Methylocaldum szegediense: one gene and its partner. The protein of the gene in region 1 interacts with the protein of each later gene in a pairwise test. Links are inferred from orthologs where the notes say so. Each region holds a gene or a part of one and is shown on either strand. Other genes may lie near its edges.

Evidence for each region.
Region 2: the proteins of QEN43_RS04530 (region 1) and def interact in binary tests that used the Escherichia coli proteins (3 or more experiments, as listed by UniProt). The link is inferred for Methylocaldum szegediense from one-to-one orthologs.

What each region holds. Positions count from the first base shown.
Region 1 is NZ_OX458333.1:1,060,039-1,069,644, reverse strand. The notes cover bases 430-3,403. They hold QEN43_RS04530 (aspartate-semialdehyde dehydrogenase), read left to right. Parts: upstream 430-1,392; coding sequence 1,393-2,415; downstream 2,416-3,403. Other genes in these bases: QEN43_RS04525 (FimV/HubP family polar landmark protein), read left to right, coding at 2,524-3,403; leuB (3-isopropylmalate dehydrogenase), read left to right, coding at 430-1,374. In the rest of the region: leuD (3-isopropylmalate dehydratase small subunit), read left to right, coding at 1-252; more of leuB, read left to right, coding at 286-429; more of QEN43_RS04525, read left to right, coding at 3,404-5,469; mrcB (penicillin-binding protein 1B), read right to left, coding at 5,705-7,954; QEN43_RS04515 (putative bifunctional diguanylate cyclase/phosphodiesterase), read right to left, coding at 8,103-9,606.
Region 2 is NZ_OX458333.1:1,630,255-1,647,465, forward strand. What follows is about bases 14,436-17,211. They hold def (peptide deformylase), read right to left. Parts: upstream 16,206-17,211; coding sequence 15,666-16,205; downstream 14,436-15,665. Other genes in these bases: rsmB (16S rRNA (cytosine(967)-C(5))-methyltransferase RsmB), read right to left, coding at 14,436-14,622; fmt (methionyl-tRNA formyltransferase), read right to left, coding at 14,622-15,545; QEN43_RS06990 (LysM peptidoglycan-binding domain-containing protein), read left to right, coding at 16,408-17,211. Also shown: QEN43_RS06915 (cupredoxin domain-containing protein), read left to right, coding at 1-406; QEN43_RS06920 (hypothetical protein), read right to left, coding at 988-1,278; QEN43_RS06925 (ferritin-like domain-containing protein), read right to left, coding at 1,514-2,254; QEN43_RS06930 (hypothetical protein), read right to left, coding at 2,285-3,448; QEN43_RS06935 (hypothetical protein), read left to right, coding at 3,943-4,320; translational GTPase TypA, read right to left, coding at 4,486-6,306; QEN43_RS06945 (rhodanese-like domain-containing protein), read right to left, coding at 6,754-7,152; QEN43_RS06950 (class I SAM-dependent methyltransferase), read right to left, coding at 7,203-7,790; Trk system potassium transporter TrkA, read right to left, coding at 7,799-9,172; QEN43_RS06960 (sigma-54-dependent transcriptional regulator), read right to left, coding at 9,234-10,598; QEN43_RS06965 (sensor histidine kinase), read right to left, coding at 10,602-12,788; QEN43_RS06970 (DUF4390 domain-containing protein), read right to left, coding at 12,770-13,327; more of rsmB, read right to left, coding at 13,330-14,435. UniProt on the Escherichia coli protein: Removes the formyl group from the N-terminal Met of newly synthesized proteins. Requires at least a dipeptide for an efficient rate of reaction. N-terminal L-methionine is a prerequisite for activity but the enzyme has broad specificity at other positions.

The DNA of each region.
Region 1 (9,606 bases):
GATGCCAAGGTCGTCGATCGGCTTTTCGATCAAGCGGGTCCCGGCTTCGATCTCAGCGTCGATTTGGAAACGCAGACCATCACCACACCATACGGCGAAAAGATCCACTTCGAGATCGATCCGTCGCGGAAACACCGCCTGCTCCACGGCTTGGACGACATCGCCCTGACCCTCGAGCATGCGGATAAGACCCGGGCTTACGAAAAGCGCCGCCGCGAAACCGCACCCTGGTTGTTCCCGGAATATGCCTAAGTCCATAGAATCCACGAAAGCATCAGCAATCGCATGACCAAGAAGATCGCAGTACTACCCGGCGACGGTATCGGACCGGAAATCGTCGCCGAGGCGTCAAAAATTCTCGACTGCTTAAGACGAGAATTCGGACTCGACGTCGAAACGGAAGAAGCTCTGATCGGCGGCGCCGCATACGATGCCAAAGGCACGCCGTTTCCGGAGGAAACCCTGAAATTGGCAAAGGAAGCCGACGCCGTGCTTCTGGGCGCGGTCGGCGGTCCGAAATGGGAACCGTTGGATTATTCGGTACGACCGGAACGCGGCCTCTTGGGGCTACGAGCGGAATTGGAACTGTTCGCGAACCTCCGCCCGGCCGTTCTCTATCCGCAATTGGTCGCGGCCTCGACGCTGAAACCCGAAGTCGTCTCGGGCCTGGACATCATGATCATCCGGGAACTGACCGGCGGCATCTACTTCGGCAAGCCGAGGGGACGCCGCGTCAACGAAAAAGGCGAGCGGGAAGGTTTCAACACCTTAATTTATAGCGAGTCGGAAATCCGACGCATAGCCCACATCGCGTTCCAGATCGCACAAAAACGGAATAAACGCGTGTGCTCCGTCGACAAGGCCAACGTGCTGGAGTGCACGGAACTCTGGCGCGAGGTTGTGACCGAGGTGGGTCGCGAATACCCGGACGTTCAACTCAGCCACATGTACGTCGACAATGCCTCGATGCAACTGGTGCGGGCACCCAAGCAATTCGACGTGATGCTGACCGACAATATGTTCGGCGACATCCTTTCGGATTGCGCCGCCATGCTGACCGGTTCAATCGGCATGCTGCCCTCGGCCTCGCTAGACAAAAACAGCAAGGGCATGTACGAACCCATTCACGGCTCGGCGCCGGACATCGCCGGCAAAGGCATTGCCAATCCGATCGCAACGGTGCTCTCTCTGGCGATGATGCTGCGGTACAGTTTTGACGACGCCGCCTCCGCGGAACGGATCGAAAAGGCGGTGATCGCCGCCTTGGATGCAGGTTATCGGACCGCCGACATTTATTCGGAAGGTATGAAGAAGGTCGGAACCGCCGAAATGGGCGATGCCATCGTATCGGCCTTACGATCGTTGAACCGATGATTCCGAACGAGTTTTCCCATGAGTAGATCTTACAACGTTGCAGTATTAGGGGCCACCGGTGCCGTGGGCGAGACCATGCTGTCCATCCTTGAAGAACGCAACTTCCCGGTCGGCGAAGTGTACGCTTTGGCCAGTTCCCGGTCCGCCGGCGAGCGGGTGGAATTCAAAGGTAGCTATCTCACCGTCCAGGACGTGGCCGAGTTCGATTTTTCCAAAGCGCAGATCGGCCTGTTTTCGGCGGGCGCGTCGGTTTCCGCTATCTACGCGCCTAAGGCGGCCGCAGCAGGGTGTGTGGTGGTGGACAACACGTCCTGTTTCCGGTACGAGGCTGATATCCCTCTGGTGGTCCCGGAAGTCAATCCGGATGCCATCGCGCAGTACAAGACGCGGCGCATCATCGCCAATCCGAACTGTTCCACGATTCAAATGTTGGTCGCATTGAAACCGATTTACGACGCCGTGGGTATCGAACGCATCAACGTCTGCACCTATCAAGCGGTCTCCGGAACCGGAAAAAAGGCGATAGAGGAACTCAGCCATCAGACCGCCCTATTGCTCAATGGCAAACCTATCAAGCCCGAAGTCTATCCGAAACAAATCGCGTTCAACGCCCTGCCCCAGATCGACATCTTCATGGATAACGGCTACACCAAGGAAGAAATGAAGATGGTCTGGGAAACTCGCAAGATCATGGGCGACGACAGCATTCAGGTGAATCCGACCACCGTGCGAGTACCCGTGTTTTACGGCCATTCGGAAGCGGTTCATATCGAAACCCGGGAAAAAATCACCGCCGAACAAGCGCGGGACCTGCTCAGCCGCGCTCCCGGGGTGACGGTGATCGACGAACGCAAGCCCGGCGGCTATCCGACCGCGGTAACCGAGGCAGCCGGACACGATGCGGTTTTCGTCGGACGGATCCGCGAAGACATTTCCCACCCGCGTGGTTTGAACCTGTGGGTGGTGGCCGACAACGTGCGTAAAGGCGCGGCGCTCAACAGCATCCAGATCGCCGAGGTGCTGGTAAAAACGTTCATCTAGTCTAAGCTTTCCTTCAGCAATCTAGGCAAGTCCCGCTATACCACAAATCGCGGGAACGATTGGATAAAGGAGCGGCAATACGTGCGTAAGCTATCAACAACCTTGGCGATGATGAGTCTGTTGGCCCCAATGGGCACAAGCGCGCTCGGTATCGGCGACATCAGGCTACGCTCCACATTGAATCAAACCCTCAGTGCCGAAATTCCGTTGGTGCTTTCCGGCGACGACTCCTTAGCGGACGTCAAGGTCACGCTAGCCTCGCCGGAAGCTTTCGCCAAAGCGGGACTGGAGAGGCACTATTTTCTTACCAAGCTGCGCTTCAACGCCGTACAGAAACCCGACGGCAGCTACGCTATCGAAGTCAGTTCCAACGATGTCATGCGCGAGCCGTTCGTGAGTTTCTTGGTGGAGGTTAACTGGCCTCGCGGGCGCGTGATTCGCGAATATACCGTGCTACTGGACCCGCCGGCTACCTTTTCCGACCACGCGCTCGCCGACGCTGATGTGCCATCGGTCTATGAGCAACCGATGGACCGTCACTGGCAACCCGCCGAGACAAATACGTCGCGCGGCAATACCACACTTCGTGCTACGGCTCGGACCGCGTCCGCGGCGCCGGAAAGCTCGGTCAGCGGGTCCGAATATGGACCGGTCAAGAAAGATTCCACGCTATGGGAGATCGCCAAACTCGTGAATCGTGACCCGGACGTTACACACGAACAAATGGTCATTGCCCTCTACAGAAATAATCCGCAAGCATTTTACGGGGACACGCCGGATACTCTGAAAGCGGGGGAAATCCTGAAAATTCCTGATCGCGAATTTATTCTGCAAGTCACTAGCTCTGAAGCGCGCGCAGAGCTTGCCCGGTGGAACGACAGCAGAACCGGAAAGCTCGCAAGCCGCAGCAGCAAACAGCAAAAACTGAACGCTGACGGTAGCACCACGAGTCCAACTCAGGCCCAACTCAAACTCCTCGCCCCATCCGACCACAAGACCAAGGACGAAGAAGCCGTGGTTGGGACTGCGGGCGGAACCGGAAAATCCAAAGGCGAAATCGCGCTTGAAATCGCGGAAACTCTCAAACAAGAAAACGAGGAACTTCGTTCCCGCCTGTCAGCTCTCGAGCAGCAGCTGAACGAGATGCATCGCCTGATCACGCTCAAGGATGAACAAATCGCTCTGCTGCAGCAATCGCAAGAACAACAGCCCCTGACCGAGCCGACCGGAAAAGATGTCCCGAGTCCCGAACAATTAAGCGCTCAGTCGACACCTGAACAGAAGGCAGAACCGTCCAGCCCGACCGACGCTCAGACACAGCCTGCCCTAACAACGGACGACACCGAGAAAGCGGTTCAACCGCCTCCGTCCTCAGATATTACGCCGGAAGAACCGAAGCTTGCTCCTCCGAAGCCGACCCCGGCTCCGCAGGTTATGGAAACCAGCATCTGGGACGAGCTGTTTGAACAGCCCGCCTATGCTGTCGGTGGCGCGGCCGGTCTGATGCTGTTGGGAGTCATACCTTGGCTGCTCGCTCGCCGCCGAGCGGCCATGATCGAAGAAACCGAAAGTATTTTGATCGCGGCCGAAAAGGAAAACCTACAAAAATCGAAAACACTGAAACAATTTGACTCCACGGTTTCGGATTCCACCGCCACTGCGAAAACGTCTTTCCTGAGCGAGTTTACACCCAGTGATTTCGATGCTTTGGGCGCTGAAACGGACGAGATCGATCCAATTGCCGAAGCCGATGTCTATTTGGCATACGGCCGTTACAAGCAGGCCGAGGATTTAATCCGCAACGCCATTGAGCAGTATCCCGATCGGGACGAATGCAAGCTGAAACTCCTGGAAATCCACTACGCCACCGAAAATCGCGAAGCTTTCGAGCGTTTTGCGGAAGAGCTGAAAGCACAAGGCAAGGACAGCAATGCGAGCTTCTGGGAAAACGTGGTGGAGATGGGGCGGGAGCTATGTCCCGGCAGTCCGCTCTTTGCTGGTTCGTCGTCCACGAGCCCGGTTCCGGTCTTCGGTTCAAACCCGAGCGAGGTGCTTGGCGCTATCGACCTCACCGACGAGTTGATCGAGGATTTGAAGCGTTTCGACGACGAGGTAACGGAGACATCTAAGTCCGCCGAGGAAAAGCATGTTTCCTTGGACTTCCAAATCGATGTGAACAGCTCCGACGTACCTCCCACGTCACTCGACAAACAATCCGTTGTCGATTTGGACACTATCGAATTACAAGAAGAGCCTGTCGTTGGCACCAGTCACGCTAAAGAGGAACACTCGGATCTCGAGAATTTGATCGAGTTCGATACCGGCAAGTTGGAGACCGATTCCCAAGGCCAGCACTACTCGCAGGCATCCGGAAATGCCACGGACGATACCGTGCCGGACTTAGCCGCAACGGCAACGCACGAGAATAAGACGGAGTCGGGCGACGTCGTAACCGCCTCCAACAATGAAATGTTGGATTTTGATTTCGTTTCCTTAGATGCTGAAGCTTCCAAGGCTGACGCTGAAGTTTTGGAAACTGGCAATGAACTGCCGAAGCTCGACAATCTGATTCCTTTTAATGCAGACCGGTCAAACTTCCGCGCGGAAAGCCAGATCCAGGGCGAAACGGACCCATCTATCGATGATATCCTACGTGAGCTGGCCAGAAACGATGCTCAGCAAGATCAAGCGTCGAACCAAGGCTCTGAGTCCGTCTCAAACTTAGAAACATCCGAGCTCGGATTCGACCTGGCATCATCCATACCAGGCGATGGGGAGACTTTTGATACGGATGACATCGGAAGCCTTGTGGAAGAAGAGAGCGATGACTTCGCCCCGCTCACTGACATGGACCCGATGGAAACCAAACTGGATTTGGCCAAGGCTTATGCGGATATGGATGATAAACAATCGGCGCTGGATATGCTCATGGACGTTTTGGAGATGGGCAACGAACAACAGAAAGCAGAGGCAAGCGCACTGATGGATAAGTTGAACCTGCAAGAAGCGCCATCGACGCCGAAATCCGTCATCACCCATCTCCGCAGAACCTAGAGCGTTTTCCTACGTACTTGTACGTACACTCGCGAGTAACGCAGACGTTTCTTCCAATCGCAAACGGTGTCTTCGGGAGCGCCGAAGCCACCTTTCCCGATGGTGCAGCTGGGGTAACCGGTTGATCAGCACAGGATTGCCGATCTACAACTAAACATGCATCCATTCACCCGAACCGAAGGCGGCAGCAATTGCCGCCAGGCCTATTTTGACCTACGAGCGCGATTGAAACGATCTAGAACAATGGTCGACCCCACGATTCTCCGCCAGCCGGAATCGACGGGCGACCACACGGCGAGACCGCTACCGGTGCAGAACCGACGATAAAAGGATAACGGATCGCGCTTGGGCAACTTTCCTCCGATCGCAGTCCGGTCGCAGTGTCAATCCAAACGAATTCGATGTTCTCGGGCGGTTCTAATTCAAGCGGCTCCCTGCTCACCTTTTGCATGACAGATGCCCAGATCGGCAGTGCTCCCTGAGCCCCGGTGAGCTTTGCCGGTTTATTGTCGTCCCTACCAACCCACACGACACCCAAGTAATCGCCGGCGAAACCAGCAAACCAACTATCCCTGAGATCATTGGTCGTTCCGGTTTTCCCCGCCATATCGAAATTTCGGGGCAAATAGGAATAAGCAAGCTTCCCGGTACCTTCACGCATCACCTCTTGCAGGTTGGTAGCGACGAGGTAGACGGCCGCCGAATCGATCGATTGCTTAACTCTAATGCCGTAGCGCTGCAGGGTCTTTCCTTCTTGCGAAACCACCGCGTGAATAGCCCGCAGAGGAACCACAAAGCCATCGCTGGCTAACGTTTGGTACATCTGGGCAACTTCAAACGGCGTAAGCGCAGCCGTGCCCAGTAATAGCGACGGCACCAACTCCACCGGCTTTTCAACGCCCAACCGTCTAAGCGTTTCTGCCGTACGGGCAACGCCCACTTCCATTCCCAAATTGACTGTCGCCAAATTGTAGGAATGCGCCAGGGCTTTATGCAAAGGAATGATACCGTGCTCCCGATGATCGTAATTCTTCGGCGCCCATGGTCGACTCCCGGGGTTCTTGAGACGGACCTCCACGTCTTGCAGGGGCGAAACCAGCGTATAACGTTGCGATTCCTCTAACGCCGTCAAATAAACGACCGGCTTGTATAGCGAACCAATCTGACGTTCCGCATCCAACGCGCGATTAAACCCTGCATTTTGCGGATCTCTTGATCCCATCAATGCGGCGACTTCTCCCGTAGCCCGGCGAGTCATGACCACGGCGACTTCCAATTGCGTCGACCGAGTCTGCTTGTCGAGTTTTGCCAGCGTAGTCTCAACGGCAGACTCGAGATAATGCTGCGCAAAGATATCGAGAGTCGTAAACAGCTGAAGCCCTTCGGAGGTCAGGTCCTCGGGACGATATTCGTTCTGCAACTGTCGCTTGACCAAATCCAGGAACGCGGGATAACGGCTGATGGCTTGGTGCGGATTCTTCACCACATCTAGCGGCTTGGCCTTCGCTGCCGCAGCCTCACTCGCCGAAAGCTGTCCCTGTTTGACCATCTCGTCCAATACTAGATCCCTGCGCTTCCGCGCCTTTTCCGGCCATCGGAACGGATCGTAATACGAAGGTCCCCGTACCAGGGACACCAGCAGAGCGACATGGTGGAGTTCCAGCTCTTCCAGCGAGCGGCTGAAATAATAGCGACTCGCCAAACCGAAACCGTGTATCGCTCGGGCCCCATCTTGACCGAGATAGATTTCATTCAGATAGGCTTCAAGGATTTCATCCTTGGAGTACCGCGCTTCCAGCACCAAAGCCATGACCAACTCGTTAAGCTTGCGCCACCAGGTACGCTCTGAGCTGAGGAAGAAGTTTTTCACCAACTGCTGCGTCAGGGTGCTACCGCCTTGCACGATCGCTCCAGCGCGAATATTGGCCCACATTGCTCGAGCGATACCTCGGAAGGAAATTCCGAAATGTTCGTAAAACTCCCGGTCTTCCACCGAAAATAAAGCCTTAAGAAGGACCTCTGGCGCTTGATTGAGCTTGATCAAAATACGGTCTTCCTTCAAAGCGGGGTAGAAACTGCCGATTTGAACCGGATCTAGGCGAACCAATGCCAACGGCCTGGCGTCTACGGCATCGCTGACCGAGCTGATGTGCCCGCCGTCAAATCGCACCCGTATATTGCGCGAGGTTTCCAACTTATCCCAGAACCGAAAATCTCGTGTCTTCAGCGCATATTCGTTGCCCTTTCGGAAATATGTCCCCTGCGATGCCAAATTTGGGTCATATCGGTATTTCAGTTGTTCGAGCAACCATTCGAGCCGATCCGCACTCAATTCATAGCCCGCAAACAACTCCACCGGGCTCGCGTAAACCCGCGCGGGCAAAGACCAGCGCTTCCCTTCAAACTGCTGGCGCACCGTATGATCTACGTATGCCAGATAGCCGACCGCGCCGGCGACAACAAAAGGCGATAAATACACCAACACACGCCGGAATGACCTGCTCAACAACGACAAAGTAGATGACCGCGTCTTGCGTAACCGCTTACCACGTCTGATGTTTCGCATGGGAGAACAATGATGATGCCCATCAGGGCCTAAGCTAGTGAACCTGACACCAAAACGGCAAATTCGGCTACGCTGCTTGGGTCGACTGTGAAGAACCTGCGATCTCGTCGATCGCGATTGTCGTTTTATCGAGCAGATAGGGTTCCGGTTTCCCGATCAGATAACCTTGAACATAATCTACGCCCAGCGTTTTCAAAAGGGAAAGAACCTTGGGGCTCTCGACATACTCAGCGATGGTCTTCTTCCCGAGCTTTCGGGCAATATCGATCATGGCCTTGACCAGTACCTGGTCGGTTTCGTCATGAAGTAGATTCTTTATGAATTGCCCGTCGATTTTCAGGTAATCGACGGGGAATTTCTTGATGTAATCGAACGAACTAAAGCCGGCACCAAAATCATCTAAAGCGAAATGACACCCCAGTGCTCTTATGCGCGCGATCATCTCCCGAGTTTGCTGATAATTCGCGACCGTCGCCGTCTCAGTGATCTCGAACGCAACCCGGGATGCGGAAATCCAAGTCATCTCGAGTTTTTGCTTGATCAGTGGCAACAGGGACTGATCCTGAAACGCCACGCCCGAGAGGTTAATCGTAAGACTTACATGCGATTGATTCTCAGGCAGTGAAGCCAGAAAATCGATCGCTTTATCGACCACCCATAGATCAATGTGGTGAATCAAACCCATACGCTCCGCGACCGGGATGAATTCCCCAGGCGCAAACACGTCCGAGCGCTTGCCTCGCATTCGAATCAAAACTTCGTAGTGCGTGATAGCGCCGTCCGAAACTCTGACGACCGGTTGAAACACCAGAAAAAAGCGATTTTCCATCAAAGCTTCTCGGATCAACGGCACCCATAGTATGTCGCTGCGCCGAGTGTAGGCCTCCGTGTCCTTGTCGTTGTACAACTGAACCATATTCCGCCCGTTCGCTTTCGCCACGTAGCAAGCTTGATGGGCTTCCGCAATCAACACACTCGGATGGCTAGCTATGCGGCGCGATTCCAGGAGCGTCACGCCTATGCTGGCCGATATGTGATAGCTGTCCTGTCCCGTGACAAAACGGAATCCGTCCAAAGCTTGGCGAAGCCGTTCGGCAATAGCCAGGGCCTCCTGCTGTGTGACGTTTTCCAAGAGTATGCAAAACTCATCAGCACCGATGCGGGCAGCAATGTGATCCGGCTCTAGCGTGCCGTGCAGCAGGCTGACCGTCTCCACCAGCAACCGATCTCCGGTTTCATGCCCCTCGAGATCGTTGATCATGTTGAACCGGTCCAAATCCAAATACAGCAACGCGCCCTCCTGATCGAAATTTCGGCACCGATGGATGGCGAGTTGAAGTCTCTTTTCCAGGCTGCGCCGATTGGCAAGGCCGGTCAACTCGTCGTGAGCCACCAGATACTTGAATCGAGCTTCCATGATCTTGCGTTCGGAGAGTTCATTCAAAAGTTGCTCCTCCTGGCTGCGTCTCAGGTGGCGCTCGTTTCTCAGTGTCAAACTCATGTTGACCAAGGGTATGAAGTCACGGCCGCGGATCGGTTTCTCGATCAAGCTGACGCCTTGCCTGCTCAGT
Region 2 (17,211 bases), 580 kb from region 1 along the record:
CTGCGACATTGCTCAACATATGGAGAAAGGAATGAAAGGACAACTGGTCGTGGGTAAAGGTAGCGGTACGTTCCCCAGCATTCCCGGTCTAACCGATTTCGCCGTCCCCGATAATTACGCACCGATGGAGACGGTAGCGGCTACATCCGTACAACCGGTGGCGTCAGCTCAGCCAGCGGTCAACCAACCGTCAACTACACCTGAGCCCCAGTCAAACACCGGTATATTTCTTATCGGCCTAGCACTCGGCTTGTTCGGCACACCATTTGCCGTCAGCAATTTCAGACAGCGTTTCAAAGGAATGAGCTCGAAAGACGTTGTCCTCTACGGAGCCAATCTCGGCAAGAGCTTGTTTGATCAAGCGGTCCATTTCATCGTCTCCACCTACCGCAGCTTTAAAAAGTAAGAAGCGGACCGCAGTCCCCGTTGCGAGGTTCTCTTTCAGGTTAGAAGAGAACCTCGCAAACAGGTAGAGTTCTCTCGCCTTCTCCTTCCAAAGCGCAAAGCTATTGGTTTTAGCCCTTGGGCCGCATCGGCTTCGTTCATCGACAGCTGGCTTGCTTTAGCTTCTAATATCGCGGTTGCGATGGCGTAGCGCCTCCAGAAAATTTTTCAGACACGCCTAATTGATCACCCGCGGCAAGAAGCTGTGTTCGTCCGGTTCCACATCCGATAGTCCACGATCGTACCAGTGCTGGTCAGTTTCCCCGTCGATGCCATCAATTATCGGGGTGGACAAACGCCCTCCTCCGGCACACCCAACTAGCGCGCCCTATACACCCGTCGGCGATTTTCCGTATCCATCGCTCCCGAGCGGCATCGACATCACTAGTCTCGCCGATAGCATGCCGACTCGATAACGCTCCTACACGCTCGGCAACAAGCGATGCAGCACCACCGCCGTATATCGCCGAGGTGCCAGCGGAGACAGTCATTTGTTGGATATTTCCGTTAATTGAAGTGATTTTCATTGACACCTCTGATGTTTTAGTCCTGGAAGCCCTCCAGAACCTTAAGGGTTTTAGCCTTCACTGCGGCGGTGTGTCCCGTTTTTGCCAGCGTCACGCATGCACGGACGAAACCTGCTCCGATGAGCCTGGTGCCGCACGTGGCTGGCTGTTTTTGCAATAGTCCCACGAAGAGGTCAAGCGCTGACTCCGACACCTTCCAGTCATCACGGAGTCTTGCATGCGAGGCATTCAGCCACTCGCCGAAGTCCTCTGCCGATATGTCGGAACCGCTCCACTTGCGCAGCCGGGAGAGCAATGGTGAGGTCATTAATATCGAGCTGAAGCAAACCGCGTAATTTTCTCAAAACTGCAACGTCCAAGGACGCTCTACTCCGCGCCATCGGAAACTCCGAGCGGATCAGGAGATTCACCGGAGCTATGACGCCAACCGGGCGATAGCGAATTTCTTCGACAAGGCAGTCATCCATGCCGGCTTGCAGCCGCTCCCGAGTTCGGCCTTTCCGTGTGCGAAAAGCCGAACCCGAGACCGCCGCACGGCGCTGCTAGGTCACCGATACTCCGGCCTGCGCCAACGCGGACTGTTCGTGCCAGTACCGTACTTGCCTCAGATGATCGTCTTCCTCGGCTAATGCCGTCCGAAAATCGGTCGCCATTTCGTCGAGGCCCAACTCGCCCGCCAGCCGGATCAGCATTTCCCAGCCCGCGTGATCTACCAGTTCGGCGGTAAGCATCGCTTCCAACGACTGATCTACAGAGGTGCGCGGATCGCTCAAAACCTTGAGCACCCCACTTGACGCGACCGCGCTAACATCCGCCCCGGGCGTCTGAGTCGTCGGATCGGCGCCTAACGATTCCAGTGCCTTGGCCACCAGCTTGAAATGCTCGGCCTCTTCACGCCGAAAACGTTTGAGCGTGTCGATGGAAACCGGCGAACCGACCTCCGCAGCGGTTTCACACTTGTTAATGAGATAGTCATAAAGGCGTGTACCGGTACGCTCGAATGCCAAGCGTTCGCCCAGTTTATCGATCAGGACCTCCGGATGTTTGCCGGTCAGTTTCTGGAGAGTTGCCTGAGCCATTCCCTTCAGCGTACCCGGTGCCGGCACCGAACCGATGGGTTCCGATTCCCGAATGTAGGTGCTATCGAGCGCTGCAAGCGCCGATTCGTCGCCGGACGAACTCGGCGGGACCGATTGTGCTGCATCGATCATCCGCTGGCTGTCTGCCGGTGACATGGCGATGCCGGTACGATTCTTGGTGCTCATCTCCACTGATTTTTCCATAGTTCCACTCCTCCTGCGGTTTCTTGCGGTTCAGGCGACCCTTCGATTCAGCTCGGTGCCGGGAGACCACTGGTATCCCGCCGCCACCGTTTGTGAAGGCGACCCTTCCGAATTCATCTGGCGCCGGTATTCCAAGGACGCGGCGTCCTCCTGGGCCTTGTCGACGAATTGCGTACCCCGCGTGCGCAAATCGAGTTCTTGGTCGAGTACCTTGCGTACGAACTCGCGGTTGCTCTTGAATGGGATCGGATCCGGAAGCGTGTCTGAAATCACCTCGGCCGGATCCCGTCTTTCATACGTCTTGAACAGTTCCGACACATAGGCGAAGTGTCCAAGCTCATAATCCAGGAAACGCTCCCAGATCGCTTTGATACGCGGATTGGATTCCTGTTCCACGCAGCTGTAGTAGTTATAGGCTTCGGTCGCTTCGTGCAATAACCATTTTTCGAGCCAGGCTTCGGTCGGATCGATGATCGACTCATATTGGGTGACATGTTGCTCCTCGATCGAGGCGATTTCCGCGTACAGCTGCCGCGCGACCGGATCCGCATAGGTGGGTCCGATGTTGGCGTAGAAATCATGGGTTTGATATTCCGCAGCCATGATCGTAGTGGCGTGCAGCTTGCTGATCGCGGCGGCCTTGGTTCGATCGTAGTGCTCGCGCAAATCGTTCTCCGGCGCTCGATGCTCGTCCACGGTCGGCCTTCCCGGAATGATGTCCGTGTGGGACTGCAAAATGTTGTTCGCGTCCTTGCCCTCGAGCCTATCGAGCAGCGCCGCATAGCGGTAAAGGTGGTCGAAATCTTCCAGTAACCCGAAGCGGTAAACCTGAGCCAAATAGCTGTCGGGCTCGTTCTGCGCAACGGCTGCCGTTACTTCGACCGCGACTTGCTCGTAGGCGATCGTTGTCTCCAACGGCGAATGATCCGCGGAGATGAGCCAATTGACAGTTGTCTGCTGATGCTGTTCCGTGCGCCTGACCTTTGCCAAGGGTACCTGTAAGTCTTTGTTCATGCGTGCGCACATATGCTGAAAACGTAGCGCCTCGGTTTCTAATCCGTTCATAAGGATGATCCTGACCCGAGTGAATGCCTCGTCATCAAGCTTGCTGATGGGCTTCTGAACAATGTCTTTCCATGTGAACTTCTGCTTTTCAAGGGGAACTCCCCTCGAATCGAAAAGTTTTACGGCCATAACGCCTCCTGTCCAAATGTAGGTAGGTCCGTACTGAAGTATGGCGTTTCGTTTTCGAAACACTCTTGAGTATGACTGTGGTGAAATGAACGGATTCAGGCGTTTGTCCTACGTGTATTCACCTACCGGGAACGACCGACCGCTCGTTTTCGGCTGTTGAAAAGCTTATCTGTGTGGGCCGTCCGCTCTGCACCTGGCTGCTTCGGCTACCGATCCTCCGGCAGCCTGTTACCAAAGCTTCCCTCGGGTATAGGCCAACTCCTCGCCTGGCCACGTTGCACCCATCAAAAGTTCCACCACCCGCTACCTGACCGTAGCGAATTGGACCGGGTACCTGTAAACTGGCACGCCCGGGAGGAGGGGTGGCGCTTTCTTGCGCCTTAGGAGCAACGAGGAAGCTTGCTGGTGGATCCATAGGATCGACCAGACGATTAGGCAGACATTTTTGTGCGGCAGTTCGAGAACCGAGGCGCTAAAGATTTAGGGGATCAACTATGAAAAAAGCCGGGTTGATCGCTGTGGGATTGCTCGCAGCAATATTTTGGGGCGATGTACTGCTGGATGCTTTTGTTACGGCGGTCGAACTTTTGCTCGAGACCGTCGAATTGATTACCGAGCATGCCCTGGAGGCTCTCCTTGCCCTCACCCCGTACGAAGCCCAAGCGGTTACCGCATGGCTCGGGCTCGGAATCCTAATCGTCGTTCTTTTTTTCGCATTCAAGAAGCTGAATTTGGTCTATCAGCGCGCCAAGTCGTTTTTTCCCGTTTGGTGGCAAGCTCAAAGAGAGCGGGTCCGGTTCAGCTGGACCGGAATAACCTGGCAGCTCGCTCTGACAGGAATAACACTGATGCTCCTGCTCCTTTACTTTTAGGGCATTTTCATCCCGCTGTTCTGAGCAGCCAAGGCGATCACCCATCGGGTTCGACCGCCGCCGCGATACGTGATACTGCTCCAGCGGGATAATCGACTGGTGGGCTCAGAATTTTCGACCGTCTGCGCAGGTACGGGCAGCCGCGAATGGTGCCTCACGGCCACTTCAGGCTCCCGCTGCGCGGCTGGCCTTCCTGCGCTCGTGCTCCAGGAGCAGCTTTTTTCTAAGGCGGATCGATTTCGGCGTCACTTCCACCAGTTCATCGTCATCGATGAATTCCAGAGCCTGTTCCAGGGTCAGCTTGATGGGCGGAGTCAAGATAATGTTCTCGTCGCTGCCCGCGGCACGGATGTTGGTCAGCTGCTTGGCCTTGGTGGGGTTCACCACTAGATCGTTGTCGCGGGAATGGATGCCGATAATCATGCCCTCGTAGACTTCCGTGCCGTGTTCGATGAACAGCCGTCCGCGCTCCTGCAGGTTGAACAGCGCATAGCCCAAGGACTTGCCCGTCACCATGGAAATCATTACGCCATTGGTACGCTGTCCGATCTCGCCCTTCTTGACCGAACCATAATGGTCGAAGACATGATATAGAAGCCCAGTGCCCGAGGTGGCGGTCATGAACTCGGTCTGAAAACCGATGAGCCCGCGTGACGGGATCATGTATTCCAGCCTTACCCTGCCCTGCCCATCCGGCATCATGTTCAGAAGATCGCCTTTGCGCTCGCCCAGTTTCTCCATCACGGTGCCCTGATTCGCTTCCTCCACCTCGATGGTAACGAATTCATAAGGTTCGCAGAGTTCGCCGTCGATTTCCTTGATGATGACCTCGGGACGCGACACCCCAAGTTCATAGCCTTCGCGCCGCATGTTTTCGATCAGAATGGAGAGATGCAGTTCGCCGCGTCCTGAAACTTTAAATTTGTCCGGATCCGACGTCTCTTCCACACGCAAGGCGACGTTGTGCAGCGTCTCGCGCTGCAAGCGTTCACGAATTTGGCGCGACGTGACAAATTTGCCCTCCTTGCCCGCAAAAGGCGAGTTGTTGACCTGGAAGGTCATGCTGACCGTAGGCTCGTCCACGGCTAAAGGCGGCAGCGGCTCGACGCAGTCGACGGCACACACGGTATCGGAGATTTCCAGAGCATCGATGCCGGTGAAGGCGATGATGTCGCCGGCATTGGCCTCGGGCACCTCGATCCGCTCCAGCCCCTTGAACCCGAATACCTGCAGGATGCGCGCGTTGCGCTGCCGGCCATCGCGGCTGACGACGGTCACTGGGGTATTGGTCCTGATCGTACCGCGCTGAATACGGCCGATCCCGATCACGCCGACATAGGAATTGTAATCCAGCTGACTGATCTGCATCCGGAAGGCACCCTCCGTGTCGACCACGGGTGGCTGCACCTTGTCGATGATGGTTTGGAACAGGGGGTCCATATTGCCTTCCCGGATTTCCGGGCTGAAACCCGCGTAGCCGTGCAGAGCCGAGGTGTAAACCACCGGAAAATCCAGCTGTTCCTCAGTCGCTCCCAGCCGGTCGAACAGATCGAAAGTCTGGTCCAGCACCCAGTTGGGACGGGCACCGGGGCGGTCGATCTTGTTGATAACCACGATGGGCTTTAAGCCCAAAGCGAATGCCTTTTGCGTCACGAAACGGGTCTGCGGCATGGGTCCGTCGACCGCATCGACCAGCAGCAGCACCGAATCCACCATGGACAACACACGCTCCACTTCGCCACCGAAATCGGCGTGTCCCGGGGTGTCGACGATATTGATGTGATAACCCTTCCAATCGATAGCGGTATTCTTGGCCAGGATGGTAATCCCGCGCTCCCTTTCCAGGGCATTCGAGTCCATGACCCGTTCTTCCACTTTTTCGTGCGCGGCGAACGTGCCGGATTGCTGGAGTAGCTTATCGACCAGCGTGGTCTTGCCGTGGTCTACGTGGGCGACGATGGCGATATTGCGTAGTTTTTCGACCATAAATCTGGAAAGGCAGATAAACGCGGGGGAGCTAAGTAAAACTCGCTATTTTACCAGATTAGCGGCTTTCTCAGTTCCGAGCGACGTTTTTCCACATAATGCTGGAGTTGCGACCACTAGCCCCGTCCAGTTTGCGCTACGTGGGACATTACGTCGGATAAGGAAACAAACAAATACTAGATAGGGTGCTTTTCAGTTTGATAGCTTGAGTGAGCCCGGGAAGCCGGCGGCTTGCGACGATCTCCGCGGTTCCGTCGTCACCGGAGCCGACTAGGCCAAGACGGCGGTCATCGGGCGGGACGCAAAAAAATTCCCGATATCCCTTCTTCGTTCAGCGTCAACTGATCGCATGCCCAGCAGCGTTCGCGTCGGCGATGCGCCTCCCGGAAGCGGGCTTTCCCCAGCTCCGAGGGGCGTATCGTATGGAAAGTCGGGCTCCCTCCCCTCTCAGCTCTGCTCCCAGGGAAGGCCGTGATAACGCCATCCGCCCACGCTGCTCCGGTGCTTGTGCTCGTCCAGAGGACCCTCGAAGCCTTGTTCGATATTTGTCACATCCGAGTAACCGGCACTCGCTAGCACCTTCGCGGCTTCAAGCGAGCGCTGTCCGCTACGGCACAGAACGAACAGCGGCGTATCGGCATTCGGAACGGCTTGGCGGACGCGCTCGACGAAATCCGGGTCGGGTTTCCAGTCCGGAGCTCTTTTCCACGGAATATTGACCGCGCCACGAGGATGCCCCACGTAGGAAAACTCCAAGGGATCGCGGACATCCAAGAGCACAGCTTCAGTTCTTTTTTGGAGAACATCCCACGCTTCGGGCGGCGTGAGGCTTTTTACGGTTGACATCGATTCACTCCTTCTGGTTCAAACGGACCGGACACACGTCTCGAAATCCACTATGTCTTCCGGCCTACGAAAAAAGCCTGGTTGCGGGCGCCACGAGCGGGATCGCCGATTTGCCCCTCTTCTCGATAAAACACCAGCCTGAGACTTGAGAACAAGCGCAGCAATTCATTCGTATCGAGCAGGAAAGCCGGGTTTGTCGGCCCGACCTCCGCTACCTTTTCACGCGTGTAAGTCTGATAAAACAGTAAGCCGCCGGGCTTCAATGCCGCACTGATGGCAGGCGCCAAGGATCGTTCCAGAAAACGGCTGACGACGATGACATCGAACGATTCCTCCACCGGTGGGCATTCCATGACGTCCCGAATCTCGCTGCGAAGAGCCACACCAAGCCGCCGGGCATAAGCGTTCAAACGGCGGATCGCTTCCGGAGAAATATCCCAGGCATGGGTGTCCAGCCCTTGCTGCGCCAAGAATAGTGCGTTTCCACCCAGCCCACAGGCAAAATCCAAGGCAATCCCGGCAGCCGGAAGAAGATGGGCGTTGTCCGCCAGGACCGGCGCCGGTTCCGGAATTGCATCACCCGTTTCGCGGTAGATGCGGTCCCATTTATTGCGAATCGCTGCTCCGCCTTCGTTCATACAAGCGATTAAAACGGTGGTTCGGTCGCCTGAAAGATTTGTTCGACCGTGGGGATCAGTTTCTTGTCGAGCAGGAACATGATGACATGATCACCCTCCTCGATCACCGTGTCATGGTGAACCTGGATCACTTCGTCGCCCCGAACAAGCGCACCCATGACCACGCCTGGCGGAATCTTGATCTTATTGATGGGAATGCCAACCACCTTCGAACTGCCCCGCCTCCCGTGAGCGACCGCCTCAATCGCTTCCGACGCACCGTGCCGTAGCGAGTGGACCTGAACGATGTCACCACGCCGAACGTAACGCAGTAAAGCACTGATCGTCGCTTGCTGCGGGGACAGGACCAGATCTACGAGCGAAGAATCGACGAGGTCTGCATAGGCGCTCTTGTTCACCAGGCTGATCACCCGGCGGGCGCCTAGGCGTTTGGCCAGCATGGCCGACAAGATATTCGCCTCGTCGTCGTTGGTAATGGCGCAGAAAATGTCAGTGTTCTCGATATTCTCGCTGAGCAGAAGTTCCTTATCCGAAGCATCGCCGGCCAAGACCACGGTATTGCTCAGGTCGGCGGCGATCTTCTGGGCTCGCTTATAGTCTTTTTCGATCAGCTTGACCTGATAACGTCCTTCCAGCGCCTGAGCCACACGCTTGCCAATATGTCCACCGCCGGCGAACATCAATCGCTTGTAAGGTCGTTCGAGCTCCCTGAGTTCGCTCATAACCGCTTTGATTTCCTCGGACGAGGCGGCGAAGAAGACCTCGTCACCCGACTGAATGATCGTCTTCCCGTTGGGAATGACCGGCTGGCCGTTGCGAAAGATCGCCGTGATGCGCGCGTGCACATTGGGCATGTGCTGATGAAGTTCGCGAATCTCCCGGCCGACCAGAGGCCCTCCCTGATGAGCCTTGACCGACACCATCCGGACCCGCCCTTCGGCAAAATCCAGCACCTGGGAAGCTCCCGGATATTCGAGCAGCCTCTGGATGAACTGGGTGATGATCTGCTCCGGGCTGATGACCACATCGATCGGAATGGTTTCGGGCGAAAAAATGCCGGGATAGCTGAAATATTCGATGGCGCGGACGCGGGCGATTTTTCGCGGAACCTTGAACAGAATATCCGCCATCAAACAGGCCAGCATATTGGTTTCATCATCGCTGGTCACAGCAATGAGCATATCGGCCTCATCCGCCCCGGCGCGCTTCAACACCGTGGGATGCGCCGCATTGCCCTGAACCGTGCCGATGTCGAAGCGGTCCTGCAAGTCCTTCAATATGGCCGGCTGCGTGTCGACCATGACGATATCGTTCGCCTCGCTGGCCAGGCTGGCGAGCACGCTGCTTCCAACCTGCCCGGCGCCTAGGATGATGATTTTCATTATCGAGAGCAGGAACTGAGACGACGAAAACGGTTAGCGGCAAACGCGAGAACCACCGAGGCTACCGCTTTTCTCGAAATTTGATCCCCAAAGCATTGAGCTTCCGATACAGGTGGGTGCGTTCGAGACCGATCGCATGAGAAAGGCGGGCAACGCTTCCGCTGTATTTTTCCAGGTGATATTCGAGATATGCCTTTTCGAACCTTTCGCGCGCCTCCTTGAGCGGCAGGTCGTAAAAATCGGGTTGGCCGGCAACCGCGTCGGCTTCTCCCAAGGACTCGCCCAGAGCGGCTTTCACTTCGTCCAGCTCGACCTCGTCCCCGCTACCCAGGATCAACAGGCGTTGCACGAGGTTCTTGAGCTCGCGAATGTTGCCATGCCACGGATAGTGCCGCAAAAAATTCTGAACCGGCACGGGAAACTTTCGGAATGGAAGTTTCTCCCGGCTCACGAAATAATCCACATAGAACCGCAGCAGCTCCGGTATGTCCTCGCTATGTTCGCGCAAGGGTGGAACCTTGAGCGTGACGATGTTCAAAAGATAATAGAGCTCACGCCGAAAACGGCCGGCCCGAACTTCTTCCTCCAGCGACTTCCGGGTCGACGCGATGATGCGCACGTCCACGGTGATCAGCTCACTCCCGCCGACCCGCGAAAACGAGCTCGACTCCAAGGCGCTGAGAAGGCGCAACTGGGTTTCACCTTCCATGTCGGCCACTTCGTCCAGGAATAGCGTTCCGCCGTGCGCCTGCTCCAGCAATCCGTAGTGAATCCGGCCATCTTCCACCCGGCCGAAAAACTCCTCCGCGGAGTACTGCGGTGCGATCGTACCCACCCCCACGTCTATGAAAGGACCGTCGCGCCGCGGGCTGTTGGCATGTAGATAACGAGCTAGGGTTTCCTTTCCGGTGCCTGGTTCGCCCACGAACAGCACCCGCGCATCATGCTGAGCCAGACGCTTGATTTGGTCGCGCAAACGCTCCATGGCCGCGCTCTTGCCGACCGGTTCAATCGGGATGTCGACGCGCCGCTTTAGCCCGATGTTTTCCCGCTTGAGTCTGGCGTTTTCCAGTGCCCGGTCTACGGTAACCAGCAGCTTGGCCATCGACAGCGGTTTTTCGAGAAAATCGTAAGCCCCGAGCCGCGTGGCTTCGACCGCCGTCTCGACCGTCGCGTGGCCGGACATCATGATGACGGGGCACAACTGGTCTTCCTGAAGCCATTCTTTCAGTAAGGTGATGCCGTCCTCGTCCGGCATCCAGATATCCAGCAATATCAGGTCCGGCATGCGCTCCGCCCTGCACTTGCGCGCGGCGCTCGCGTTTTCGGCTACGGCAACCTGATACCCCTCGTCTTCCAGAATTTCCTGAAGCAGTTGGCGGATGTCCGGCTCGTCGTCCACCACCAGAATGTTCGCTTTGACCACCTCTCAAACCTCCACCGCCATCCCGTGCGCCGCCGTCGATTCGGTCGCTATGGGTAGTCGTATGAGGAAGCGCGCGCCTTCGCCGCGCTCCGAAATCAGCCGTATGGTTCCGCCATGTTCCTCGACGATCTTCTTCACAATTGCCAATCCCAATCCGGTACCTTTCGATTTGGTCGTCACATAAGGCTCGAAAATCCGGTCGGCTTGCTCGGGTGGAATACCGGGACCCGAGTCGTGCAGCTCGATTTCCACGTAGCAGTGGCGGTTTTCTTCGACCTTTCGCGTCTTGATGTTCATTTTACCCAACACACCAGGGGCAATGGCCTCCTGAGCGTTCTTGATCATATTGTGCAGAACCTGCCGGATTCTGACGGGGTCTACATAAATCGGAGGCAAGGCCGGCACCAGATCGAGCTCGAATTCCAAACCGGATTGAGGCGGATAAAGCGCCACTACCTCCTCGATGAGCATGTCGATATCGATACGCTGCAATTGAATGATCGACGGCTTGGCGTACTCCGAGAAAGCATTGACCATCGTTTTCATTGCCTCGACCTGTTGCACGATGGTCCGGGTGGCGCGGTCCAGCACCTCGGCTTCTGCCGTTTCCAAGCTCTTCGACAGCTTGTGCTTGAGACGTTCGGCCGAAAGTTGAATCGGCGTGAGTGGATTCTTGATCTCGTGCGCCAAACGTCGAGCCACTTCACTCCACGCGGCCTGACGCTGAGCCTGGATCAGCGCAGTCACATCGTCGAACACTACGACGGCGCCTTGTGATTCACCGTCCGGACCGAACAGCGGCGTTCCCCGGCACAATAATTCCTGGCGACCTTTTGGCCCAACAAAGGGAATTTCTTCGCGCCAGATGCTTTTCTCTTTTTCCAGCCTGTTTCCCACGATCTGCATCAAATCGGTTAGATGCGGCTGTGCTTTCGTCAACTCATCGATCGTCGCGCCGACGCTCTTGTCGAGCTCGGCGTGAAGAATGGCGTTTGCCGCTTGATTGGCGGTCAGTAATCTCATCGATCCGTCGAAGCTCAACACGCCGGAAGATAGATTAGCCAATACGGTTTCCAGATAAGCGCGCTGGCGTTCCACCTCCTGCCGGGAGTGCTGCGCCTCGTCCCGCGCCTGGGCGATTTTCTGCGTCATCGCGTTGAACGACTCCACCAAGAAGCCGAGTTCGTCCTTGCGTCTCACCGGCAAGCGCTTCTCGTAATTGCCTTGAGCCACGGCTCTCGTGCCTTGGGCGAGATAGCGGACTGGGGCGACGATGCGGCGAATGCTGAGAAAAGCCGACCACATGGCCGCCAAGAGACTCAAAAGCAGCACCAACGACAGAGTCAGCGAAAATGTCAGCTTCAAGGATCCGCGCAGAAAGGTAAGCTCTTTGTAATGAACATACGCGTCCTCCACGGTTTTCGCGAGATCCGCCACACGCAAAGGCACTGGGTAAATGCCTTGCAGGTATTGCGCATCGTCTCCGGCAACGGACACAACCGCCCTGATCTGCAAGCCGTTGCCAACGTCGGATTCGAGCCCCACGTAGGATTTACCCTGCTTGACTTGGAGTAGGACGGCGGTTTCCGGAAAATCCGGAATGATTCTTCCGGTTTGGCTCCCGATAAACGCGATGATGCGTCCTTGCTTGGAAAAAACCGTTAGCTCTCCCTCTTCCGCATGACTGCGCAGTTCCGCCAAACGTATCGGCACCAGCCCTTCCGGCGACCCTTCCAAGCGTTGGGCCATCTGTTCGGTCTGCTTCAAAACGGCGCGCATACGTTCGTCCAAAGCCGCCTGCCCCAATTGCAGAGCGTCCTCCATGGCCTGGTCGATGCGAACGTCGAACCAACTGTCGATACTCTGCTGAAGGAACTGCATGGAGTAATGAAACACGATGGTGGCCGGGGCCAAGCTCAGCAGCGTGAACAAAAAGACCATGCGCAGCGTGAGATTGTAACCGGCCGCTTTCCGCTTCAACTGCTTCAGCAGCCAATAGACATTGGCACCCACCAACCCCAAGAGCAGCACCGATCCCAGCGAGTTGATCAAGACCAGCCAGGAATACATTTTTCCGAGCTGGGAGGCGTCTTGGGTCGCGGTGCTCATAAGATGAAGCGACACCAGAAGTGCCGAAAACAGCACCAGGATCGTCAGACTCAGCGGCGGTCTCAGTCTGCGACGCGCCATCGGTACCAGGAACTCCCGAGATACCAACTTGGAGAAACGTAGGCGACCGGTCGCAAAGGAAGCGGCAAGGACTCTATATCCAGATTCACCGACAGGCTCGCGTCGTATCGATTGCCCTTGACGATGCGATCGCTTGACAAAGCGAACCAGCCCCTGACCGCCCCCATAGCTTCCAGCAGAGCCCTCAGGCTCGCAAAGCTCTCAGTGTTTCCGCCATCGTGGATGATCTGGAACGACCTGCCCAGGGGATGATACAGAATCCGGAACCTACGGCTTTCGCTTAGGATCGTCTCATCCAGCCAGTAATGGCGGTGACGTTTGATCTTCAGCCGCATGACGAGCGTTAAAGGCACTCCGTGCTTTAGGGCTTCGAGGGCGGACTCGCTGAAACGATAATCGATATCCGCATTCAACGTGTAAATTTGCCCGGACGGTACGAACTCGGCGCGTATGATGCGGAACCCGTAATCCGCGCAAACGGCATCGAAGGCCAACAACAGGCCGACAAGAAAGCCCCATTGACGCAAACGGTGGAGCACTATCAGATTTTCGCTATACGAGCATAATAAAAACCGTCCATCCCCTGGTCTCCGGTCAATATCTGACGGCCATGGCTGACGGCCTCCCCCCACGTCGCCTTGATCGGCACATCCAACGCATCAGAGTGGGTCTTAAGAAACTCGGCGATTCTCGCTTCATTTTCCTGACGTAAAACGGAACACGTCACGTAAAGCAGTCTTCCGCCGGGCGCCAACAGCGGCCAGACGGCATCCAAAATTCGCCGCTGCAGGTCTTGCAATCCGACAAGGTCGTCGGGCGTACGCAATACCTTGATATCCGGATGGCGGCGTATCACTCCGGTGGCGGAACAGGGCGCATCCAACAAAATCCGATCGAAGGCCCGACCGTCCCACCATGCGCTAGGATTTGTCGCATCGGCAGTTAGCACTTTGGCAGTCAGACCGGCGCGCGCGAGGTTGTCGTGAATCCTCACGACCCGCTCCGGAGAGACGTCGACCGCGACGACTTCTTTCAAATCGGGACAAGCTTCGAGAATATGCATCAATTTGCCGCCCGGAGCCGCACAAACGTCGAGCACACGCAAACCGGACTCCAGCTCCAGCAACGGTGCAGCTAATTGAGCGGCAGCATCCTGCACAGATACCCAACCTTTCGCGAAACCCGGCAGATTCTCGACCGGCACCGGGCTTTCCAAAACCACGGCCGTATCGCCTATCGGAGAAGCATAGGCCGAAATGCCTGCCCGGGCCAATTGATCCAGATAGGCAGCCCGCGTGATCGTCCGGCAGTTCACCCGCACAACCATGGGTGGTGCCAGATTGTTTTGCCGCAGAATCTCTGCATAACGGTCCGGCCAGTCCTGCTGTAACGCAGAAACCAACCATTCCGGATGAGCTTCCGCGATCGCCTCCCTTTCCGCTGACCGGGCTTCCAGCGTCGCTTGTTCCCGCAGATAACTACGCAAAATCCCGTTCAGAAACGGCTTCGCCCACGATTTTCGTCTTGCCGCCGATACCGTCTCGGTCACCGCAGCGTAGGGCTTCACCCGCATGTACTTCAGCTGATACAGACCGAGCATCGCCAGCATCCGGATGTCGAGATCCTTGACTGGCTTTCGAGTCAGCAGCGCGACCAGATAATCCAGCCGCCAGTACCAGCGCATGACGCCGTAGCATAGCGCTTGTACAAACGCACGGTCGTTTTCCCGAGGAATCTTGGGCAGGGTGGATTCGAGCGCCTGGTTAAGGGTTTTCCGTTCTCCGACAACCTGAACGAGCACATCGGCCGCGAGTGCACGTGAATTCAACTCCATCAGCCCAAGCGTTCCAATTTGACTGGATGAGCGTTCAAGAACGCCTGCGCCGACATCCGCTTCCCACCTGGAAGCTGCACTTCCAGTAGCCGTAGCACACCCTGGCCGGTCGCGACATCCAGCGTCCGATCGCGTTCCAGAAGCGTTCCAGGCTCGGCCGATGCTGGCTCATCCAGGCTTTCCGCCCGCCAAATTCGTAAGGTCTGCCCGCGGTAAGAGGTTTCGGCTACGGGCCAAGGATTGAACGCTCTGACGCGGCGTTCCAGCTCTACAGCCGGCATGTTCCAATCCAGACGCGCCTCATGCTTTTCGAGCTTCGCCGCATAGGTGACTTGGGTTTCATCCTGAACCTCCAGCCTCACCGTCCCGGCCTCGATCGCAGGCAATACCTCCGCCAGCGCTTCCGCACCGAGCCGAGCCAAGCGATCGTGCAGTTCTCCGGCCGTTTCCAAAGGCGCTATTCTGCAGATCTTCTTATGCAACATCGGACCCGCATCCAGCCGTGGTTCCACCTTCATAATGGTAATGCCCGTCGTCTCGTCGCCCGCCAGAATCGCCCGCTGTATGGGTGCGGCCCCTCGCCACCGCGGCAGCAAGGACGCATGGACATTGACGCAACCCAGCCGGGGAATCTCCAAAATCGGTTGGGGCAGGATAAGCCCGTAAGCCACCACCACCATCAAATCTGCTTTGAAAGATCGTAGCCGCTCCTGCTCCTCAGGGTCCTTCAGCGTCACGGGCTGATAAACGGAAACACCGCGCGACTGCGCCACCTCCTTGACCGGGCTCGGCTTGAGTTTCCACCCTCGACCTGCAGGGCGATCGGGTTGGGTATAGACCGCACAAACATCGTGCGGACTCTCCAAAAGCATTTCGAGGGTAGGAACAGCGAACTCCGGCGTACCGGCGAATACGATCTTCATAAGTGGAAACGGTGAATGGCTACGACGCAAGAGCGCGACCTACGCCGTCGCGCAGTTCATAGGCAGGACCCACTCTGCCTGGAGCGAATCCTTCTCCCGGCAAAATCGGGATATCCGGAATCAGACAGCCGCTCGTGCTTTTTTCTGCGGCTGTTGAGAAGCTCTCTGCCGCTGCTCCTTTTTCAGTTTCTTACGGATAAGCTGCCGTTTCAACGGCGAGAGATAATCGACGAACAACTTTCCATCCAGATGATCGATCTCGTGCTGGATGCACACGGCGAGAAGCCCATCGGCTTCCAGCTCAAAAGCGTCGCCATTTCGGTCCAATGCGCGAACCTTGACCGTTTCGGCTCGGGTTACCTTTTCAAAAACACCGGGGACCGATAGGCAGCCCTCGTCCATTTCCTCGCTTCCACTCTTCTCCACGATCTCGGGATTGATCAGGCAGACCGGGTTGTTCTTCTCCTCGGACACATCGATGACCACGATGCGTTTTTGGACATTAACCTGCGTTGCGGCAAGACCCACGCCGGGAGCCGCATACATCGTTTCGAACATGTCGTCCACCAGGCGCTTGATCGACTCGTCGACCTCTGCTACGGGAGCCGCCTTCTTGCGGAGCCGGTCATCGGGAAATTCGAGAATGGTTAAGATGGCCATAACAATAATTGTGGACGCAAAATGCGTAAGTCCAATTCAATGGAATTCTAACGAAATTCAACTAGACTTTGAACGCCGTCCATTAAGACTCGGTTCCTTTTTGAAAGTTGCACACACCCTATCGCAAACCGGGGCGTGCAGCGGGTCCGGCACTTCCCCACGCGAAAACGGTGGCGTACGCATGCGGCGAGCAGGAGAAAAGATGACGCTTCGAAGCTTTATGAGTATTGGTTTATCGTTCGTCGTCGGTACGGCGTTGGCCGATCATATTCAGCTCAATCCCGATCATCCCGACCGTTACACTGTAGTGCGGGGCGACACGCTCTGGGACATTTCTGGCAGATTCCTGAGCAAGCCGTGGCAATGGCCGGAGATTTGGCACAACAACCCGCACATCCAGAACCCCCATCTGATTTATCCTGGCGACGTGATTGCCCTGAGTTACGTGAACGGCGAGCCGCGCCTGCAAGTCGAGACGCCGTCCGAGGTTCGTCTGAGCCCGGAAGTCCGAGTCAGCCCTATCGAGCGAGCCATACCCGTCATCCCGATGGACGCGATTCGCCAATTCCTATCTCGACCTCGCGTGGTCAGTGAACGCGAATTGAGAGAAGCACCATACATCGTGGACTTCGTCGACGAGCATATCGTCGGCGGAAATGGAGACCGGGTATACGTGCGCGCCATCGAGGAAGGAACAACCCAGGCATTCACCGTGTTTCGACCGGGCACGCCATACAGGGACGCCGTCACCGGAGACATTCTCGGTTACGAAGCGGTTTACGTGGCCGACAGCCAACTGGAACGCGCCGGTGATCCAGCGACGCTACTGTTGACCCGCGGCGAGCGCGAAGCAATCATTGGCGACCGGCTCCTGCCGGTCGAGCAAGAAAAAATCCAGCTTCGGTTCGAGCCACATGCGCCCGATCGCCCCATGGAGGCTCACATCATCGGCGTCCTAGACGGCGTCTCGCAGATCGGTCAATACCAGGTCGTGGTGATCGATAAG